4 regions of the Bradyrhizobium sp. SOJA106 genome follow, and region 4 is predicted to be linked to each of the others. Evidence: predicted binding sites of a transcription regulator. Region 4 holds the regulator's gene; each other region holds the start of a gene.
What was found. Region 4 encodes LexA, which represses DNA repair genes until DNA is damaged. Its sites were predicted from a motif close to TGTTCNNNNTGTGTTCNG; they were not measured.
Positions count from the first base shown of each region.

Region 1: AC5V87_RS35040 (ribonuclease T2 family protein) is a predicted target of LexA. The motif match lies at 2,923-2,940, and genes of this name have one in related genera.
Region 2: AC5V87_RS21720 (single-stranded DNA-binding protein) is a predicted target of LexA. The motif match lies at 3,144-3,161, and genes of this name have one in related genera.
Region 3: ruvC (crossover junction endodeoxyribonuclease RuvC) is a predicted target of LexA. The motif match lies at 3,887-3,904, and genes of this name have one in related genera.

Region 1 covers NZ_CM182549.1:7,422,955-7,428,360, reverse strand. The annotation lists gene AC5V87_RS35055 (outer membrane protein) at 6-629, shown strand; gene AC5V87_RS35050 (cold-shock protein) at 700-915, opposite strand; gene AC5V87_RS35045 (23S rRNA (adenine(2030)-N(6))-methyltransferase RlmJ) at 1,166-2,026, opposite strand; gene AC5V87_RS35040 (ribonuclease T2 family protein) at 2,185-2,877, opposite strand; gene AC5V87_RS35035 (hypothetical protein) at 2,996-3,457, opposite strand; gene AC5V87_RS35030 (hypothetical protein) at 3,640-3,933, shown strand; gene AC5V87_RS35025 (DUF3617 domain-containing protein) at 3,978-4,508, shown strand; gene AC5V87_RS35020 (ATP-binding protein) at 4,690-5,406, opposite strand, start outside.
Region 2 covers NZ_CM182549.1:4,697,404-4,702,809, reverse strand. The annotation lists gene uvrA (excinuclease ABC subunit UvrA) at 1-848, opposite strand, end outside; gene AC5V87_RS21730 (outer membrane protein) at 1,178-1,867, opposite strand; gene AC5V87_RS21725 (outer membrane protein) at 2,105-2,866, opposite strand; gene AC5V87_RS21720 (single-stranded DNA-binding protein) at 3,317-3,814, shown strand; gene gyrA (DNA gyrase subunit A) at 4,164-5,406, shown strand, end outside.
Region 3 covers NZ_CM182549.1:1,115,031-1,120,436, reverse strand. The annotation lists gene ybgC (tol-pal system-associated acyl-CoA thioesterase) at 1-384, opposite strand, end outside; gene AC5V87_RS05215 (metallophosphoesterase) at 453-1,370, opposite strand; gene ruvB (Holliday junction branch migration DNA helicase RuvB) at 1,514-2,548, opposite strand; gene ruvA (Holliday junction branch migration protein RuvA) at 2,569-3,186, opposite strand; gene ruvC (crossover junction endodeoxyribonuclease RuvC) at 3,329-3,856, opposite strand; gene AC5V87_RS05195 (YebC/PmpR family DNA-binding transcriptional regulator) at 4,086-4,832, opposite strand; gene AC5V87_RS05190 (methyl-accepting chemotaxis protein) at 5,033-5,406, shown strand, end outside.
Region 4 covers NZ_CM182549.1:4,816,630-4,822,035, forward strand. The annotation lists gene AC5V87_RS22280 (molybdopterin molybdotransferase MoeA) at 217-1,428, shown strand; gene lexA (transcriptional repressor LexA) at 1,605-2,306, shown strand; gene AC5V87_RS22290 (hypothetical protein) at 2,507-2,719, shown strand; gene AC5V87_RS22295 (hypothetical protein) at 2,916-3,350, shown strand; gene AC5V87_RS22300 (GAF domain-containing protein) at 3,598-4,539, shown strand; gene AC5V87_RS22305 (ComEC/Rec2 family competence protein) at 4,549-5,406, opposite strand, start outside.

The DNA.
Region 1 (5,406 bases), 2.6 Mb from region 4:
TACCGATGAAGTGGTTCGTTGTGGGCGCAGCCGCGTTGGTTGCCGCCGGCTGGACAGCTTCGGCAGAGGCCGCCGATCTCAATTACGGGCCGCGTGCGCCCTATACCGTCAACCAGCCGCTGAATGCGTATAGCTGGGCCGGTCCCTATCTCGGCGGCAACATCGGCTACGAATGGGGCTCAGTCGACAACAACCCGGCAAAGCCGTCCGGCTTCGTCGGCGGCGTGCAGGCCGGCTATAATTTCCAGAACGGCCCGTGGGTGTTCGGCGTCGAGGGCGACATCCAGGCAGCCGGCGCCGACGACACCTTCGCGCCGTGGAAGTTCTCAAATCCGTGGTTCGGCACGCTGCGCGGCCGCGCCGGCTATGCGTTCAGCAACGTGCTGTTCTACGGCACCGCAGGCCTCGCCTTCGGCGAGCTGCGCGCGCAGACCTTCGGCTGGACGGAGTCGCACACCAGCGCCGGCTGGACCATCGGCGCCGGCGCCGAAGTCGGGCTCGCGCCGAACTGGAGCGCGAAGCTCGAATACCTCTACATCGATCTGTCGACGAGCCAGTTCGCGATTACAGGCGTGTCCAACGGCTATAGCGCCAGTGTTGTGCGCGCAGGCGTGAACTATCACTTCTGATAGCTGAAGAAGAAAATACCGGACACAACTTCCCGGCCGCTCGCGGCCGGGATTTTTTTAGCCAGGCGCGCTAGGAGAGGATGACCAAGTTGACCGCCTTCGGTCCCTTCCCCTTCTTGTCCGGTTCGACTTCGAAAGTAATACGCTGTCCTTCGGCAAGGTCCTTCAATCCCGCCCGCTCCACAGCGGTGATGTGAACGAAGACATCACGACCGCCGTCGTCAGGTTTGATGAAACCGTAGCCGCGCTCGCCGTTGAAGAACTTGACCGTCCCCGTCATGGCCATCGGGAAACTCCCCCTCATTGCTCCTCCGTCGCGACGCAGACTCACGTCACGACATGACCGGGCCTCACGAAGCCCGGGAGCTGGCCATCCTTGGGCGGACCTCATCGGTCCGTCGGATCTTTCTTAGGCCTTCACTCCGCCGCAACCATTCGCGGAAGCGGAACGTAAAGCCAGTCACGCAAACAGCATAATACGGTTCGTTGCAGATTGACTACCGCTCCTGCATCTTTTTCCCAAGAATGCCGGAGTGTTACGGTCGAGGTACCTCTAATCGGAATCTGGCAGCGCCGCCCTGGCCAAGCGGCATTTCGAGCTCCGGCAGGATGGTCTTGAGTTCGCCTTGCAGTGTGTAGGGGGGATTGACAATCAGGAGCCCCGTGGAGGTGAGCGCTGCGCCATCAAGCTGCGGCGACACGCTGAATTCGAGGCGCAGACATTTTCCGGGAGGCTTTGCTGCGGCTGCGAGCCGTGCCACCGATTGCGCCAGCGTGTCGGTGGCGCGCCGGTTCTTGGCCGGATACCAGATTACATAGATACCGGTCGGCCATTTCGCGAAGGCCTTTGCGAAGGCTTCGCCGAGCTTTTCGAACTCGTCCTTGTCCTCGAACGGCGGATCGATCAGCACGAGGCCGCGTCGCTCCTTCGGCGGTACGAAGGCGGGCAGCGCGACCCAGCCGTCGAGATCGACGACGCGGGCCTGCTCGTCGCGTCGCAGCACGTCGATCAGCGCCTTGCGCGCCTTCGGCTCGAGCTCGCAGGCAACGAGCCGGTCCTGCGGCCGGAGCAGGCCGCGCGCGATCAGCGGCGAGCCCGGATAAGCCTTGAGCTCGCCCTTCGGATTGAAGGCGCGGACGATGTCGAGATAGGGTTTCGTCAGCGCCGCAGTCTCGTTGGAAAGACGTGCCTGCATCAGCCGCGCGATGCCGGTCAGCCACTCGCCGCCGCGCCGCGCCTCGTCGCTTTCGAGATCGTAGAGCCCGGCGCCGGCATGGGTGTCGATGACGCGGAACGCGCCCGGCTTGTCCTGCAGGTACGTGATGATGCGCGCCAGCACGATGTGCTTGATGACATCGGCGAAGTTGCCGGCATGGAAAGCGTGGCGGTAGTTCATGGCGGACAGTTACGACATCGCGCGATGAAAGTAACTGCCGTCATTTCGGGCGGTGCGTTAGCACCGAGCTATGGTGCGCAATTGCGCACCTGAGAATCCCGAGATTCCGGGTCTGGTGCTAGCGCACCATCCCGGAATGACGACGAGAGAGTTGTGCCTCAACCGCCCCTGATCGGCGGCATCGTCACCTGGTCGCGGCGGCAGGCGCGGCGGTCGGTTTCCTCGCAGGAGCGGAATTGCAGATCCTTGCTGAGGCAAATGCGCACTTCGGACAGCCGCGTCCGGTTGCAGGTGACCGAAATGGCGGCATTGCTCAGGCCCGGATTGGCCTTGATGAAGGCCTCCTCGACCTCCGCCGGCGCCACGGTCTTGGCCTGCGACAAGTCGAGATACTCGGCCGGAATTTTGATCGCGGCGCGCGCCTTGCGGATCATCTCGAAATAGCTGCGGCCTTCGAGACCGGAGCAGGTGCCGTGCTTGTCCCATTCGTTGAAGATCAGGCCCGGCGCCGGCATCAGATCGAGCATTGAGGAGACGATGTTGCGGTTCAGCCGCGGCGCCGGCCGCTGGCAATATTCGGGGAAACCGCTCTCATATTGCGGCCATAGCCCGTGCACCACGAAGGCGTAGGGCCGGCCGCTGCACTGGATCTGGGAGCGGCCGCCGCGCTCCGCCGCCTCCTCGCAGAACGAGGGCGACCATGACAGCGACAGCACATAGAAATCGAATTCGCCGGGCGCGTTCTGCCGCTTGTCCTGCGCCTTGGCGCCGCCGGCCAGCGTGACCAGCCCGGCAGCCAGGGTCAGCGAGATCATCAGGCGGGAGAATGAATGCAATCTGGAATGAAACATGGCGATGCCCCTCAACTAGACTGTGCAGCCAGCCTAGCAGGCGAAAGGAACATTTCAAGAACAAAATTCAGCCGAGACACGTTCGGCGGCCTGATCGGGCCGAATCAGGCTTCTCGAATTACTGCCGGGCAGCGCGGCAGGCCGGATTGTAGGCCCAGTTGCGGTCGAGCCCGACCACGCACCATTCGACGCCGTTGCCGTAGCCGGCAAAGCCGCCGTCCTCGATGATCGAGAAATGCACCTTGCGCACCTTGCCGTCGTTGAGCAGGGCGTCGCCGGTGCAATAGCGGCGCGGAATGTTGTCGGACTGCCAGGGCCGGAACGCGACCTCGTGAACGGCGGCGAACCCCGTGATCTTCAACGGGGAATTCCAGAACGAGCTTTCCTTCTCCCAGAACTGGGTGGCAATCGTCGGCAGCGCCTTGTCGCAATCGGCGACGGCGCCGTCATAGCGCGGCCCGCTCAGCCAGAAGTTCAACTCGAGCGGATTGGCGGCCTTCGCCTCACCGAGCGACAGCGCTCCGAACATGAGGCCGAGCACGGTGGCAAAGCGGAGCGATTTCAGGGAGAGGGCGCGCATGGGCAATCCGGACAGCTGGTCTTGCGAAGTTCGGACGGTGCCGCGAAGGCCGGGCGGGGTCAAGTGCAGCGCGGCAACACTTGGCGAGGAGTTGACCATAAGGGCGTGGCCGGCAGGGCTTCGGTTCTTTTCACTTCCATCCCGGCGCCGTAAACTGGCGCCTCCAAACTGGAGTAACGGGAATGCGAATCATTGCGGCCGCGGGCCTTCTCGCCCTGGGTATTTTGGCGAGCCAATCGGCGCGCGCTGACATCCTTCCGGTCCCGCCGTTCAAGGGCAACGACACCGGCGGCATCATCGCCTATTCGATGGCGACCCAGGTCGATGCCCGTCAGGTCGCGGTCGATCACTGCGCGCGCTACGGCAAGGTCGTGAAATTCCTCGCGGTGCAGGCCTATGAGGGCGGCTATATCTCGTTCTCCTGCCGCTGGGTGCCCTATGGCGCCGCCGAACAGCCGATCCGCACGCTGTACTGAGGCGTCGTCGTAACGCTGCCTCTCTCAAGCCGGGAGCCTCGAACATGACGCGCAAACTCGCTTTGCTCGGCTCAAGCCTTTGCCTCGTCTTGTCGGCGGGCGCAGCCGGCGCCGACGACCTGCCGGTGCGCAAGGCCGGTCTCTGGGAAATGAAGATGGTCAGGAGCGGCTCGGCGATGCCCGAAATGACCATGCAGCACTGCACTGACGAGACCGTCGACAAGGAGATGAGCAACAACGTCTCCCCGATGGCCAAGCAGATCTGCTCCAAGCAGGACATCAAGAAGACCGCGACCGGCTATGTCAGCGATTCCGAGTGCAGCGTCGCCGGCATCAGCACGACCTCGCATGCCGAGATTACGGGCGATTTCAATTCTGCCTACACGGTGAAGACCTCCTCGCACGCGCAAGGCGGCGCTGCCGGTGCCGCGGGCCGCGATACCTCCATGACGCTCGAAGCGAAGTGGCTAGGCGCCTGCAAGCCGGACCAGAAGCCGGGCGACATCGTGATGCCCGGCGGCTTCAAGATGAACGTGCGCGACGTGGACAAGCTGAAAGCGTTGCTGCCGAAGTAAGCGGCAAATGCCGGTGTGCTCCCTCGCCCCGTTCTTACGGGGCCGCGACGAGCTTCGCTCGCGCTGGAAGGGTCGGGGTGAGGGGCCTCTCTCCGCGAATGAGATTGTCCTGAGACCTGTACCCCCTCATTCGATCGGCGATCGAATTCGACCTCTCTCCGCAAGCGGGCGAGGTAAGAAACTACACCGGAATTCTCACGCTTGCTCTCAATCCCCCCATCGGGCTGTCGCCGAGCGTGATGTCGCCGCCGTGGGAGCGGGCGATGTCGCGGGCGATGGCGAGGCCGAGGCCCGTGCCGCCTTCATCCTGGTTGCGGGCGTTGTCGAGCCGCAGGAACGGCTTGAACACCTCTTCGCGCAAGTGGACGGGAATGCCCGGGCCGTCGTCATCGACGGTGACGGTGAGATAGCGGTGATCGCGCTGGCCGGTGATGGCGATGGCCTTGCCGTAGCGCGCGGCGTTGGTGACGAGGTTGGCGAGGCAGCGCTTGAACGAGGCCGGCTTCACCGTGACGACGGGCAGGCCGTGGAAGGCCACGGTCGCGGTGTGGCCGTGGCGCTCGGCATCGCTGCGCAGCTCTTCCAGGGCCTGCGCCATGTCGGTCGGCTGCGACTGCTCGCCGGAATCGCCGCGGGCAAAAGCGAGGTAATCCTCCAGCATCATTGACATCTCGTCGACGTCCTTGCGCATGCCCTCGAGCTCGGGATTGTCGCCGATCAGCGCCAGCTCGAGCTTGAAGCGGGTCAGGATTGTGCGCAGGTCATGGCTCACGCCGGCGAGCATCGCGGTGCGCTGCTCCATGGTGCGCTCGATGCGCGACTTCATCTCGATGAAGGCGACCGCCGCGCGCCGCACCTCGCGCGCACCTCTGGGTCTGAAGTTCGGGGCTTCGCGGCC
Region 2 (5,406 bases), 120 kb from region 4:
AACAGGATGCGCTCGGGGCCGCTCTTGTCGTGGATCTTCGCGGTCTTCTTTTTCTCCTCGGCGGGCGCGGTGGCGGCCGGCGCGTCGGCGAACTCGACGACGGCGAGGCCTTCGGCGAGCTTCAGCGCAGTCTCAAAGCTTTCGGCGAGGCGCTGGCCGATGTCGCCGCGGACCACGATGCGGTCGACCACGACGTCGATGTCGTGCGGGAATTTCTTGTCGAGGCCAGGGGCTTCGGCCAGCTCGTAGAAGGTGCCGTCGATCTTGACGCGCTGAAAGCCCTTCTTGAGCCATTCGGCGAGCTCCTTGCGGTACTCGCCCTTGCGGCCGCGCACGACCGGGGCGAGCAGATAGAGGCGGGTGCCTTCGGGCAGCGCCAGCACCCGGTCGACCATCTGCGAGACGGTCTGGCTCTCGATCGGCAAGCCGGTCGCGGGCGAATAGGGCACGCCGACGCGGGCCCAGAGCAGGCGCATGTAGTCGTAGATCTCGGTCACGGTGCCGACGGTCGAACGCGGATTCTTCGACGTCGTCTTCTGCTCGATCGAGATCGCCGGCGACAGCCCGTCGATCTGATCGACGTCAGGCTTCTGCATCATCTCCAGGAACTGGCGGGCATAGGCCGAGAGCGACTCGACGTAGCGGCGCTGGCCTTCGGCGTAGATGGTGTCGAAGGCGAGCGAGGATTTGCCGGAGCCGGAGAGCCCGGTGAACACCACGAGCTTGTCGCGGGGAATCTCGACGTCGATGTTCTTGAGGTTGTGCTCGCGCGCGCCACGGATCGTAATTGCGCGCAGGCTGGAGCCCGCGTTCTGCTGTTGGCGCTTCGCCTTGATCACTTCATCCATCCGAGTTGCCCTCAAGGAATCCCATGGGTGCGCGAGCGCGCCGACGCTGGAGGCGCGCTTCGCCCGGAACCGGGAACGGCGCCGATGGGTATGGCAGCGAACGTAGGAAGAACGAGCGCGGATTTCCAGTGGACTTTGCGAATCGTCAACGGATTGTTGGCGCGCTGGCGGCATCTGGCAGGAGTGAGGGATCTGGAACAGGCGAAGCGTCGAGTGCGGGTTTGGGGAATCCGCACGTGACCGGCGCCAATCAGCGGCGCGCGAAAAACAAAAAGGCCGGCGCGAGGCCGGCCTTTCGTGACGATATGACGTCGGTCGTGAGACGAAGCTCAGTACTTCGCGACGATCGGGCCGCCGAAGTGATAGTTCACGCCGACCTGCACGGTGTGGAAGTTGAGCGTGCCGGTGGGCAGGGCGCCGGCGAAGTAGGTCTCGCCGCCGAGGCTGCGATACAGGTATTCGCCCTTGATCGACCACTGCGGCGCGATGAACGCTTCGACGCCCGCGCCGACGGTCCAGCCGGAGTGCCACTTGCTGTCCGACGCGCTCACGCCGAGCGCCGAGAGGGTGATCTTGTTGTCGATCCAGGCGTAGCCGCCCGTGCCGTAGAGCAGGACGTTGTTGACGGCCCAGCCGATGCGGCCACGCACAGTGCCCATCGCGTCGGTCTTCGAGCTGGCGGTTGCGGTCACAACGCCGAAGCCGGGGACAGCGGTCGCGCCGGTCGCCGTGGCGCTGACGTCAGCCCAGGCGCCGTCGGCCTCGATGCCGAACACGACGTTGCCGGTCTGCCAGTTGTAGCCGGCGGTGCCGCCGACGAAGCCACCCTTCATCTTCGGGTCGCCCGAAGCGTTTTCCCAAGCGCCGCCGCCGACGATACCGAGATAGAAGCCGGTCCAGTTGTAGACCGAGGCCACTGCGACCGGAGCCTTGGTGTACGGGCGGGCCGCGAGATCAGCCGCCGACGCGGGGGCAGCCAGAGCGAACAAACAGGCCGAAGCCAACAAAACTTTCTTCATTTCAACCAAAATCCCAGTCCCAGTTTCTGTTGTTGCCTTCCGCGTGCAGAAGGGTATCGGACGCCGTGGTCCAACTGGCGCCGTGCTTACACCACCAAATCCGCAAGTTGTGTCTCTCAAAAGCCACAACAGCTGCAAAACGTCATAATTGTTGGCAGATTGTCGCAGCTCGGGATCACGCAAAAAAAAAGCCGGCGCAAGGCCGGCCTTTGATCTGTGAATGATGTCAGATGGATATCAGTATTTCGCGATGACCGGGCCACCCCAGCGATAATTGATACGAACGAGACCCATATCGACGTCCTGGCGGACGCGTTCGGTCTGGACGAGAACGCCGCCGAGGGTGAAGTCGACGTTACGACTGCCGAGGAAGATGTGATCGTACTCGACGCCTACCGACCAGTTTGGAGCGAAGCCAAATTCGAGACCGGCGCCGACCGTTCCGCCCCAGCGGGTTTCCCGGGCCGATCCGAAGGTAGTGCCTGCACCCACGAAACCTGGCGCGACGATGAGGTCGTATTTGTCGCCCACGACCGCGCCACCACCCTTTACGTAGAACAGAACGTTATTCCAGGCATAGCCGACCTGGCCGGTAATCAGGCCGAAGGCATCGATCCGAGTACGGTTCTGCTGACCCGGGGCAGTCGGGCTGATGTTGTTTCCGCTGAAGTCAGCCCAGTTGCCCTGGCCTTCCAGGCCAAACACCCAGTTGGCGGATTGCCAACGATATCCGATTTGACCGCCGACCGTGCCGCCCGACGCGTCATGGCAGCCGTCTGTGATCAGCGTGCCGACGACCGGTGTCACGAAATCCCAGCAATTGCGGCTCGTACCCCAGCCACCGTTGATGCCGATGTAGAAGCCGCTCCAGTCGTAAACGGTCGCCACCACCGGTGCCGGAGCCTTGGTGTAGGGACGCGCCGCGAGATCCGCCGCGCTTGCGGGAGCCGACAGGCCCAACGCTATTGCACTGATTGCACCAAACAAAATCTTATTCATTGCAGTCTCCCCAGTTTCGTCCGCTTCTCGAAGTCCCCGAAACGGTTGATCAGGCGCGACGCCCATATGGACTCAATTCCAAGGCAACCGTAGCTCAATGGTGAGGCAGAGTCCGTCTCCGAAATGCAACAGTCAGGGACCATCTGAGGCGTTTCTAACTTGATGAATGTTAAGCGCTTTTGCCCGTTGCCGGGAACCGGAAAAAGTTCCATCCGACGCTTGCTATTTTTGACGCCACCTCCGCCCGGTCCTGCCGCGCGTTGAGTGCGATCTGCACAAGAACAAATCTGGAACAAGCCAAGGGCTGATGCTATATGTGGGGATAACCTGAGGGGCGACGGGCTGATCACCCCGCGCGAGCGTATAGGTCGGCTCAACGGGGCGGCGGAGCTTCGCGGCGGGCGGGTTCGGCCTTTTGACATTCAATGGCATTTGGAGTGGAGAGCGGCGATGGCGGGAAGCGTCAACAAGGTCATTCTGGTTGGAAACCTCGGCAAGGACCCCGAAATCCGCCGCACCCAGGACGGGCGGCCGATCGCGAATTTGAGCATCGCCACCTCGGAGACCTGGCGCGACAAGAACAGCGGCGAACGCAAGGAAAAGACCGAGTGGCACCGCGTGGTGATCTTCAACGAAGGTCTCTGCAAGGTCGCCGAGCAGTACCTGAAGAAGGGCGCCAAGGTTTACATCGAGGGCGCGCTGCAGACCCGCAAATGGACCGACCAGAGCGGCGTTGAGAAGTACTCCACCGAGGTCGTGCTGCAGGGCTTCAACTCGACGCTGACGATGCTCGATGGTCGCGGCGGGGGCGGAGGAGGCGGCAGCTTCGGCGACGAGCCGGGCGGCGATTTCGGCTCCTCGGGTCCCGTCAGCAGCGCGCCGCGCCGTCCCGTGGCTGCCGGCGGCGGTGGCCGCAACAGCGACATGGACGACGATATCCCGTTCTGAGGCGGGCCACCCCGCGACAACGGGCCGGATCGGGCGGCGCGTTCCACGCGAGGTCAGCAGATCGTACTAATTGGCGGGACGGGCTCGGGACTTCCGGGCCCGCTTCACGTTTGGGATGAACTCGGATCGCGCCCGGCCAGCGGGCTCGCCGGGGCTCCTGCCGCCCGGTTTGACAGGGGCCAAAGCGCAATTCCTGCAAGCTGCTCCGGAAGCCGCCCAAGTGGCGGTCGCAGGGGCTTAAGTTATTGGAAGAATGAGCGGAAAAAGCACCTTGGGACGGGCCGTAAGGGTGGTTATCGGGGCGTCGATGCGCTATATGATTCCCAGATAAACCTCACCGGATTTCCCCTTGGCTGACGACGACAACAAGCCCGGCGACCAGCCGGCGCAACCCTCGGACATTCGCCCCGTCTCCATCCTCGACGAGATGAAGAAGTCCTACCTCGATTACGCCATGAGCGTGATCGTGTCGCGCGCGCTGCCCGATGCACGCGACGGCCTGAAGCCGGTGCATCGCCGCATCCTGTTCGCGATGAACGAGAAAGGCTACACGCCCGACAAGAAGCACAAGAAGTCGGCCGGTATCGTCGGCGACGTCATGGGCCAATACCATCCGCATGGCGACCAGGCGATCTATGATGCGTTGGTGCGCATGGCGCAGCCTTTCTCGATGCGCGAGCTGCTGGTCGACGGGCAGGGCAATTTCGGCTCCGTCGACGGCGATCCGCCGGCGGCGATGCGCTACACCGAGTCGCGCCTGGCCAAGATCGCGCTGAAGCTGCTCGACGACATCGATAACGAAACCGTCGACTTTCAGGATAACTACGACGGTTCGACCAAGGAGCCGGTGGTTTTGCCGGCGCGGTTCCCGAACCTGCTCGTCAATGGCGCCGGCGGCATTGCCGTCGGCATGGCCACTAACATTCCGCCGCACAATCTCGGCGAGGTGATCGATGCCTGCCTCGCGTTGATCGACAATCCGGCGCTGACGATCGACGAGCTCAACAACATCATCCCCGGCCCGGATTTCCCCACCGGCGGCATCATCCTGGGACGCCAGGGCATCCGCAGCGCCTATCACCTCGGCCGTGGCTCCATCGTGATGCGCGGCAAGGTCACCTTCGAGACGATCCGCAAGGAGCGCGAGGCGATCGTCATCACCGAGATCCCCTATCAGGTGAACAAGGCGACGATGGTCGAGCGCATCGCCGAGCTCTACAAGGAAAAGAAGATCGAGGGCATCGCCGACCTGCGCGACGAATCCGATCGCGACGGCTACCGCGTCGTGGTCGAGCTCAAGCGCGATGCCGTGCCCGACGTGGTGCTCAATCAGCTCTACAAGTTCACGCCGCTGCAAACCAGCTTCGGCGTCAACGCCGTCGCGCTCGACAGTGGTCGTCCGCAGACGATGAACCTGAAGGACATGCTGACGATCTTCGTCGGTTTCCGCGAACAGGTCGTCACCCGCCGGACCAAGTACAAGCTGCGCAAGGCGCGCGAGCGCGCGCATGAGCAGGTCGGGCTTGCCATCGCAGTCGCCAATATCGACGAGATCATCAAGGTCATCAGGCACTCGCCGACACCGGCGGCTG
Region 3 (5,406 bases), 3.7 Mb from region 4:
GCTGATGAAGGCGACCCGGACTTCGGCTTTCACCAGCACGTCTTCGCCGCGCCGCACCTCCTGCGCCAGCATGATCGAGGCGCCCTTCACCGCAATCGGCCAGGTCACGACATCAAGCACATCGTCCATCCGCGCCGGCTTGAGGAAATCGAGGTGCATCGAGCGCACGACGAAGGCAAAGCCGGCGCCTTCGGTCTCGGGTTGGTCGAACAGCGCCTGCTGCTCGGCACCCATGAGCCTGAGATGATTGGTGCGCCCGCGCTCCATGTAGCGCAGATAGTTGGCGTGATAGACGATGCCGGAGAAATCCGTGTCCTCGTAGTAGACGCGGACCTGCATGTGATGGCGGCCGTCGCGGATCTCGCCGTCGAGATGGGCAGTCACGTCGCGGGCCTCTTGGCTTTTTGCTACCAGCCCGTTTTGCCGCAAAAGCGGCCGGCCGCGCAAGCGCGTCAGGATACGACCGGGGCCGCCCGGCCCAGCGTCACCTCGACGATCTCGGGCGGCACGCCGACGCGGATCGGCATGAGGCTGCAACCGAGGCCGCCGGAGACGATGACGTCACATTTCAGTCGGAAGTGACCATAGGCGAGCCGGAGGCCATGCTGGGGCCGAACGGCCGGCGACCAGCCGAGCAGGCGGACCTGGCCGCCATGGGTGTGGCCGGACAGTTGCAGCGCGACGCGCGCGGGCACGCGCGGTGCGATGTTGGGCTCATGCGCCAGCAGGATGACCGGCGCATCGTCGGTGACCTTGGCAAGCGTGCCCGCGAGATCGTCGGCACCGAACCGCGTCACACTCCGGAAACGCTGCGCCGGCGCAAAGGCGAGCTGGTCGCCGAGGCCGGCGAGCCAGAAGGAGCGGCCGTCCTTGGCGAGGCGCACAGTGTCGTTCTCGTAGACGGGAATGCCGGCCGCCTCCAGCGCGCGATGCGCGACGGTCGGCCCGCGCCCGGCCCGCTGCACGCTCCTGTCGTCCCAATAATCGTGATTGCCCATGACGGCATGGACGCCGAGCGGCGCCTTGAGGCCGGCCAGCACCCTCGCCCATTCGCTCGGCAGAATGATGCGCGTGACCTGGTGAACGCCCGCGACATAATCGCCGAGCAGCACGATGAGATCTGCATTCAACGCGTTGGTGCGGTCGACGATCGCCTCGATCCGCTCCAGCGACATCCAGGGATCGCAGGCATGAATGTCAGCGATCGCCGCGATCTTCAGCCGGAAATCCGCCGGCCATTGCCGCGGGGCGGGATGATAGCGGGTGACGCGGAGCCGCATCGGCTCGATGCCGACGCCATAGGCCGCGGTCGAGACGCCGAGGGCGGACAGGCCGCCGATGGACCGGATGAGATGCCGACGCGAGATCATGGAAGCCCGATCGTGATGCACTTTCCTGATGCGGCCCGATTGAAGCGGAATTGGGGTGCGCCGGTGCAGACCACCCGTATCCTCGTGCAAATTGCCTGCACAAAGATTACTCGAAGTTCATGGCAACCTGGTCTTTTGCGCGATCAGTCGTAGCTCTCGTCGGTGCCGAACAGGCCGAACTGTGCCGCCGCATCGCGCGAGGGTTCGGCGAGGCCGAGATGGCGGAAGGCGTGCGAGGTGAGTAGGCGACCGCGCGGGGTGCGCTGGAGATAGCCGCACTGGATGAGATAAGGCTCGATGATGTCCTCGATCGCATCGCGCGGCTCCGAGAGTGCGGCGGCCATGGTTTCGACGCCGACGGGACCGCCGCCATAGTTGAGCGCGATGGTCGAGAGGTAGCGGCGGTCCATGGCGTCCAGGCCCGCGGCGTCGACCTCGAGCGCGCTCAGCGCGTGGTCGGCGATCTCTCGGTCGATCTTTTCGGCGTTGGCGGCTGAAGCAAAGTCGCGCACGCGGCGGAGCAGACGGCCGGCGATGCGCGGCGTGCCGCGGGCGCGGCGCGCGATCTCGTTGGCGCCGTCAGCGCTCATGCCGACGTTGAGCACGCGGGCGCCGCGGGTGACGATGCTCTCGAGCTCCTCGATGGTGTAGAAATTGAGCCGGACCGGAATGCCGAAACGGTCGCGCAAGGGATTGGTGAGCAGGCCTGCGCGCGTGGTGGCGCCGACGAGGGTGAATTTCGACAGCTCGATCTTGACCGAGCGCGCCGCCGGCCCCTCGCCGATGATGAGGTCGAGCTGGAAATCCTCCATCGCGGGATAGAGCACCTCTTCCACCGCCGGACTCAGGCGATGGATCTCGTCGATGAAGAGCACGTCGCGCTCTTCGAGATTGGTCAGTAGCGCGGCGAGATCGCCGGCCTTGGCGATGACAGGGCCTGACGTCGCGCGAAAGCCGACGCCGAGCTCTTTCGCCACGATCTGCGCCAGCGTGGTCTTGCCGAGGCCGGGGGGACCGACGAACAGCACGTGATCCAGGGCCTCGCCGCGCTTGCGCGCCGCCTCGATGAAGATCGAGAGATTCTTGCGCGCCTGCTGCTGGCCGACGAAGTCGGAGAGCGATTGCGGGCGCAGCGCGGTGTCGCCGACATCGTCGCTGCGGCGCTCGGGCGAGACCATGCGGGAAGCCCTGGGATCGCTCACTTCGCGAGCTCCTTCAAGCCGAGCCGGATGAGCTGGGCCGTCTCGGCGCCTTCACCGGCACTGCGCGATGCCGAGGCAATCGCGGCAGCTGCCTGCGGCTGGCCGTAGCCGAGATTGACCAGGGCGGAGATCGCATCCGCCACCGGGCGCGGCGCGCGCTGGTCGTCAACGGCGCCGGCGAGATGAACTACGGCGGGATCGACGTTGGCGAAGGCTGGCGCCTTGTCCTTCAATTCGGTGACGATGCGTTCAGCGACCTTGGGTCCGACGCCAGGCGTGCGCGACACCGCGGCCTTGTCGCGGAGCGCGATGGCATTGGCGAGATCGGCCGGCGCCAGCGTACCGAGCACCGCGAGTGCGACCTTGGCGCCGACGCCCTGCACGGTCTGGAGCAGGCGAAACCATTCGCGCTCCTGGTCGGTCCGGAAGCCGAACAGTTTTATTTGATCCTCGCGAACATAGGTCTCGATCGACAGCACGGCGGCCTCGCCGGGCGAAGGCAGATGCTGCAACGTGCGCGACGAGCAATGCACCTGATAACCGACGCCGCCGACGTCGAGGATGACGAAATCCTCGCCGTAGGAATCGATCAGGCCCTTGAGCTTGCCGATCATTTTAGGACCTCGATCGCGGCGGACACTCCTCTGTCGTCATGGCCGGGCTTGACCCGGCCATCCACGACTTCGCGATCATCAAGAAAGAACGTGGATGCCCAGGACAAGCCCGGAGATGACGACCATGAGTTGCATCGACCGATCATATCCCCACCACCTTCAGCCTGAGCGCCGTGCTCTGGCGGTGATGGGCGTGGGTGATGGCGATGGCGAGCGCATCGGCCGCGTCCGCGGACGGCGGCTCGGCTTTCGGCAGCAATATCTTCAGCATCATCGCGATCTGTTGCTTGTCGGCGTGGCCGGCGCCGACCACCGTCTTCTTGACCTGGTTCGGCGCGTATTCGGCAACACTGATGCCGAACATTGCGGGCGCCAGCATGGCGACGCCGCGGGCCTGGCCGAGCTTCAGCGTCGCGACGCCGTCCTTGTTGACGAAAGTCTGCTCGACCGCGGCTTCGATCGGCTTGTGATCAGACAGAACCGCCGCGAGCCCCTCGTGGATCGCGAGCAGGCGGCTCGACAGCGGCAGATCGTCCGGCGGTTCCACCGAACCGCAGGCGATGTAGACCAAACGATTGCCCTCAGCCTCGATCACGCCCCAGCCGGTGCGGCGCAGGCCGGGGTCGATGCCGATGATGCGAACGGGGCCACGAATCGGGAGCGCAGTCATGGGCCAGTGATAGCGGCTGGCCGCGATGGGGGAAACAGAAACAGAACGGAAGTAACAGGGGATGTGGGGGAGCGGCAGCGGAGCCGCCATCAACGCATTCGGTGTCGTACCCCGCGGAGGCGGGGTACCCAGTACGCCGCGGCTTATCCGTATCCTTCTGGCGTCTCTGGAATACTGGATCGCCCGCCTTCGCGGGCGATGACAGCGGTGGATGAGGCTACCCGACGGCCTACCCGCCCATCTTCGCCATCAGCGCGTCCGACACCTCGAAATTGGCGTAGACGTTCTGGACGTCGTCGTGCTCGTTGAGCAGGTCCATCAGCTTGAGCAGCTTCTCGCCGGTCTCGTCGTCGACTGACACCGTGTTCTGCGGCTTCCAGATCAGCGCGGCCTTGCGCGGCTCGCCGAACTTGGCTTCCAGCGCCTTGGCGACGTCGCGATAGCTCTCGGTCGAGGCGTAGATCTCGTGGCCGCCTTCGCCGGAGACGACGTCGTCGGCGCCGGCCTCGATCGCGGCATCGAGCACCGCATCGTCATCGGCGACGCTGCGGTCGTATTCGATGATGCCGGTGCGGTCGAACATGAAGGAGACCGATCCGGTTTCGCCGAGATTGCCGCCCGATTTGGTGAAAAAGGAGCGGATGTCGGAGGCGGCGCGGTTGCGGTTGTCGGTCAGCGCCTCGACGATGACGGCGACGCCGCCGGGGCCGTAGCCCTCGTAGCGGATCTCGTCATAGTTCTCGCCGTCGTTACCGGCCGCCTTCTTGATGGCGCGCTCGATATTGTCCTTCGGCATGTTCTCCTGGCGCGCGGCGATCACGGCGGCGCGCAGGCGCGGGTTCATGGCCGGGTCTGGCGTGCCGAGCTTGGCGGCGACGGTGATTTCCCGCGCCAGCTTGCCGAACAACTTCGACTTCTGCGCATCCTGCCGCCCCTTGCGGTGCATGATGTTCTTGAATTGGGAATGTCCGGCCATGCGTGGTCTCGTAATCGTGCGCCAAGGTGAGCTTAGGGAAGCGCGGCCTTATAGGCCGTCCACCCACCGGAATGAAAGAGGCTCTACGACTTTAAGGTAACACCGTACTCGCCCGTGCCTAGAAGTCAGGCAGCGTTAACCCTGATTTCATTCCGGACTGCGAAAATAGCGCCCGACCGTTCCCCGACAAGAGAGACCTGATGGCGTTCGGATTATTTCGGAAGCGTCTGCCTGATACGGCTGCGTCCGCGGTCGCCCCCGAGGCTATGCAGCCGGCGGCCCATTCCGAGCCCGCTCCGGCCGCCGAGGCTGATTCGGCCCGGGAGATCCTGGAACTGCTGGAACTCGAGCTCGGGGCGATGATTCGCCAGCTCGAGCGCGCCGCCAATTCAGTGGCTGGCGGCGCCGAAGCGACCGCCGCGACGCTTGCCGCCATCCGCGACCGCACCGACGCCCTCACCGGCCGGACCAACGCCGCGCAGTCGACCGCCTCGACCTTCGCCCATGCCGCCGACAAGTTCACCCAGTCCGCGCAAGGCATCGGCGCGCAGGTCCGCGCGGCCGGCAAGCTCGC
Region 4 (5,406 bases):
GCGCTCGTCCTTCTCATCCTCGCCATGGCCATCCTCATACCGGTCTGTCTCGCCTTCCGGATCATGCCGCGGCGGATTTGACGTCAGTCTTTCACTGCAGTGCGGATCACACAGGATGAATCATCCTGCGTGACCGCCTTTTTGCCTCTGCGCCTGCACTCGGCTAGAACTCTCGCCGCCGATTTGCCCGAAGGGGCGTAGCTGGAGTTTTCACCCGTGGCCCTGATGCCGGTTTCTGACGCGCTTGCCGCGGTGCTTGCCGGCGCAGAGCCGCTGCCTGAAGAGATGGTCGCCCTCGACCACGCCTTCCACCGCGTGCTCGCCCGCCACGTCGCTGCGCGGCGCACGCAGCCGCCGCAGGCGATGTCGGCGATGGATGGCTATGCGGTGCGCGCGGCCGATGCCGCGACAACCGAGTCCCAGCTCACCGTGATCGGCGAAGTCGCGGCGGGCCGGCCGTTTGCGGGATCGGTCGGTAGCGGCGAAGCCGTGCGGATCTTCACCGGCGGCGTCGTTCCCGATGGCGCCGATGCGGTCGTGATCCAGGAGGACACGGTCGTGGACGGCGGGCGCATCACCATCAAGGAAGCGGCAGTGACGGGACGGCACATCCGCCCGGCCGGCGTCGATTTCCGCGAGGGCGACGTGCTGCTGCGCGAGGGCATCCGGCTGACCGAGCGCGACCTTGCACTCGCCGCCGGCATGAATCACCCGCTTCTGCCCGTCCGCCGCCGCCCGAAAGTCGCGATCCTCGCCACCGGCGACGAGCTTGTGATGCCGGGCGCCACGCCTGGCCCCGGCCAGATCGTCTATTCCAATGGCTACGCCCTTCACGCGCTCGCGCGCAGCGAGGGGGCCGATACCGTCGATCTCGGTGTTGCCGCCGATACCCTGGACGCCACCACGGCGGGCATCCGCCGCGCCCGCGAGAGCGGCGCCGACATCCTGATCACCACCGGCGGCGCCTCGGTCGGCGACCACGATCTGGTCCAGCAGGCACTGACGGCCGAGGGGATCGCGATCACATTCTGGAAGATCGCGATGCGGCCCGGCAAGCCGATGATGCATGGACGCCTGGCGGCAATGCGCGTGATCGGGCTGCCCGGCAATCCCGTGTCATCCTATGTGTGTGCCTTCCTGTTCATGGTGCCGCTGATTCGCGCGCTGTCGGGCCGTTCCGTGATTCACCATCGCCGCGAACGGGCGGTGCTCGGCCGCGACGTCGGCGCCAACGACCAGCGTGAGGATTATCTGCGCGCACGGCTGGAGACGCGCGACGACGGCACGCTGATCGCCGTTCCCGTCAATCACCAGGATTCCTCACTGCTTGCGAATCTCGCTGCGGCACAGGCACTTCTGGTGCGCGCGCCGTTCGCGCCGAAGGCCGAAGCGGGCACGCCTTGCGAGGTGCTGCGCCTGCCGGTCTGAACGCGCCGGCTACACGCGTGGCGCGAACTTTGTCGCGTTCACGGTAAATTAAGCAGTTGCGGAACATGTATCGAACATATAGTGTCCGTTCATGATTTGTTTCGAGCATGTAGCGGCTTATCGCTGAATTCAGCGTCTCGGAATCGAACGACATCAACCGGGGGATTTTGGTCGAGATGTTAACGCGCAAACAATACGAGCTCCTGCGGTTCATCAGCGAGCGATTGAAGGAAAGCGGCGTGCCGCCCTCCTTCGACGAGATGAAGGACGCGCTCGATCTGCGCTCGAAGTCGGGCATCCATCGCCTGATCACCGCACTCGAGGAGCGCGGCTTCATCCGCCGCCTGCCCAATCGCGCCCGCGCCATCGAAGTCATCAAGCTGCCCGAGCTGCAGGCCGCGGCCGGCAACCGCCGCGGCTTCACGCCGAGCGTCATCGAAGGCAATCTCGGCAAGGTGAGGACGACGTCCAGCCCGCCCGCCGACGAGGGCGAGCGCCCCGTCGCCGTGCCGGTGATGGGCCGCATTGCGGCCGGCACGCCGATCGAGGCGTTGCAGACTCGCAGCCATACGATCAGCGTCCCGCCCGACATGCTCGGCTCGGGCGAGCATTACGCGCTCGAGGTGCGCGGCGATTCCATGGTGGAAGCCGGCATCCTCGACGGCGACATGGCGCTGATCCAGCGCAACGAGACCGCCGACACCGGCGACATCGTGGTGGCGCTGATCGACGACGAGGAAGCGACCTTGAAGCGCTTCCGCCGTCGTGGCGCCTCGATCGCGCTCGAGCCCGCCAATGCGGCCTATGAGGTGCGCATCCTGCCGCCGAACCGGGTCAAGATTCAGGGCAAGCTGATCGGGCTTTATCGGAAGTACTGATACCGCAAGTCCTGAGCGCGCTGTCCGCGCGCTCCGGTCGGCATCGCCATCAGAGATCGGAGCGGATGATTGTCCGCTCCCGCTGGATAGTCTTTCTGGTTTCGCTCAGATTATCCGGCCCCTGCTCCGACGCTACATCCTCGGCACGCCGCACCAAGCAGACCGCTTCGGGATGGCTTTTGAAGGTTCGAGGAGACGTCATGCGCAAGATCATCCTGAGCACGGTGGCCGCAGCGCTGATTGCGGGATCAACGTCGCAAGCCGTTGCTGCACCATCGCATCGCCATGTCCGCAAGGACACCGCCAAGGAAACGGTAGCGAGCGAGCAAGTCCGAAACGCGCGCAATGCGCTCACGCAGCCATCACAATCGGTCTGGCCATATTCCGGCTGGTCGGCGCCCGCCGGCCGCTGACACGCGCCCACCGAATGCGCGAAAGCAGGGTTTGTTCCTAGCGCCTTCGGGAAAGATAATGTGATCGCATGCTGCGGTGGCGAGCCGCAGATTTGCCTATAACCGCGCAGACGCTATGATGCTTCCACTCTGATAGAGGCCTGCGCCTCGTAAGACAGAGGCGCGGGTTGCTATCTCCGCATGAGGAGCACCCACGATGTGTGACTACAGCCTGCATGCCGTCGCATCGCGCCCTGCCGAAGTCGGCGAGACGATCGTGACGACAACTTTCCGCGGCACCTCGACGCGCGGCTTTGCCTCCGCGGCCGATCCAACAGTCGCGGTCTGCCTGCTGCCGGGAACGGAGCTCGCCTTCGCCGACAACGTCCGCTACGACAATCGCTGGATCTGGACGCGCACCGTCAACTCGCGCGTCGGCAAGTTCGGCAAGATCGATCCGCACATTCCCGATCGCCATCATGATGCGATCGAGTTCCCCGACGGCAAATACGTGCTGGTGACGCAACTCGTCGAAGGCCAGCAAGCAACTGTGCTGCAACTGCCCGTGACGCAGCCGCTTGGCGAGCGCGAGCACAAGCCGCAGGTCAGTGCCGAGAACCGGCCGGCAACTCCGCGTCTGCCGATCGGCTGACGCAGATATCCCGGGCCGACAGCCCGGGCCAGGAAGAGAGATCGCCATCGCCGGCCGTGGCCGGCGACGTGGTGTGGCTTGCGTCTCTCGACATCCGGGCGGACGAGGTCAGCCCACCGCCTTCCCGCCGCACGAAGTTTGCGCTGTCCTGCCTGAATTTTGACCGTCCGCTCCGCAAGTAAATGCCCGATGCTGTCTCGGCTGGTGTCTTGGCTGGCGTCTTGGCACGAGGCGGCGGGCACGTTCGATGAAGACCTTCATTCGCGTCGTTGAGCTCTGGGTACCGGACCGGACGCGCATGCGGCTGGAATTCGGCGGCGGCCTCTACGACGAGGGGCTGTCCGCGTTCAAGGCTGTGAGCGAGGATCTGAATTTCGGATATGACGAGGGACTTCCCGGCAAGGCCTGGGCGAGCGGCCACCCGGTGATTCTCACCAAATTCGCCAACTCCGATTTCAAGCGAACTGATGAGGCGCTGGCGGCGGGACTCACCTGTGGGGTCGCGGTGCCGGTATTTTCAGGCGAATTCCTGCAAGCCGTGATGGTGCTGTTCTGCGGCGACGACGAGGCGCATGTCGGCGCGATCGAGCTCTGGCACAATGATCCTGACGTCTCACACGAGATGGGACTCGTCGATGGCTACTATGGCACTGCCGACATGTTCGAGTTCAACTCCCGCCACACCAGGTTTCCGCGCGGCTTCGGCCTGCCCGGACGCACCTGGAAAGCGGGCCTGCCGCTGATCATCAAGGAACTGCACAACGCCAAGAGCTTTCTGCGCTGGGAGGATGCAGCCGAGATCGGCATCAATCTCGGCGTCGGCATCCCCTACCGAACCGGCACCGACCAGACCTGGGTGCTGACCTTCCTCTCCGCACAGGCATCGCCGATTGCGCGACGCTTCGAGATCTGGGTCCCGAACGAGACCCGCTCCGCGCTCGTCTTCCGCGACGGCGATTGCAGCGCGCAGACCGATCTTGCCGCGCTCTATGCCGAAAAGTCCATCACCAGGGGCGACGGCAGCATTGGCGGCGCCTGGGCCACCGGCATGCCCGCGATCAACGATGATCTCTCCCATGACCGCTCGACCTCGGCCGCGGCGGCACGCGCGGCCGGACTGAGCCGGATGGTGGCCCTGCCCGTCGTCGGCAAGTCCGGCCTCGACTCCGTGCTGGCTTGGTACCTGTAGCCGGTACGCTCAATCATCGGCCTGCAAGTCCGTCTCGGACGGGGTCGCGTTCCGGTTGCGGGGAGCAGCCGGCGGCGCAAGGCTCGCCCCGAAATCAGCCTCGCCCGCAATCGCCGGGGACCACGGCCGGTCGGCGCCTCTCGCCTTCACCGCCTGCACCGCGAATCCGTCGCCGCGACGTGTCAGCGCCAGCGCGCCGTGCGCCGCGAGCCTCTGCCGGTCGACCACCATCGCAGCGCAATCCGGCGGCGCTGGCCTTGCCGTGACCACCAGTGCAGCGCGACTGCAATCATCAGCCAGTGCATCGATCCGCAAGGACAGCGCGACCAGCCGCCCATCGGCGAGCGGCGTGAGGCAGCCGGCCTCGTCGCATGACACGCCGTCGGCCAGTGCGGCACTGCCACCATCGCGCGCATCGGCATCGGCGGCGAGCCACTCCTTGAGCAGAAAACCGTCCTTGCTGGCCCTGATCAGATGCAGGTGGCCGTCCCTGCCACGCACAGCGATACTCTGGCCGTCCCCGGCAATCAAAACGTCGGGTTGGCGCACCGACAGCCCCCAGAGCATCGCCACCAGCAGCACCACGGCGCCGGACCAGCGCAGCGGCGTCCGCAACAAGCCCATCACGATGACCCCGAGGCTCGCCGCGATCAGCGGGCCTATGCCGAATGCCGGGATGCGGCCGACAGCGCCTGGCAATCCCGCTACCCAGCGCGAGACCGCGATCATCCAATCGATACCGATCCCCATCAGCCACCAGAACACGCCGTCGAGCCCGAACGGTGCCGCAAGCAGGCCCAACAGCCCAGCCGGCATGACCAGCGCCGAGACCACCGGCATCGCGCCGAGATTGGCGAGCACACCGAA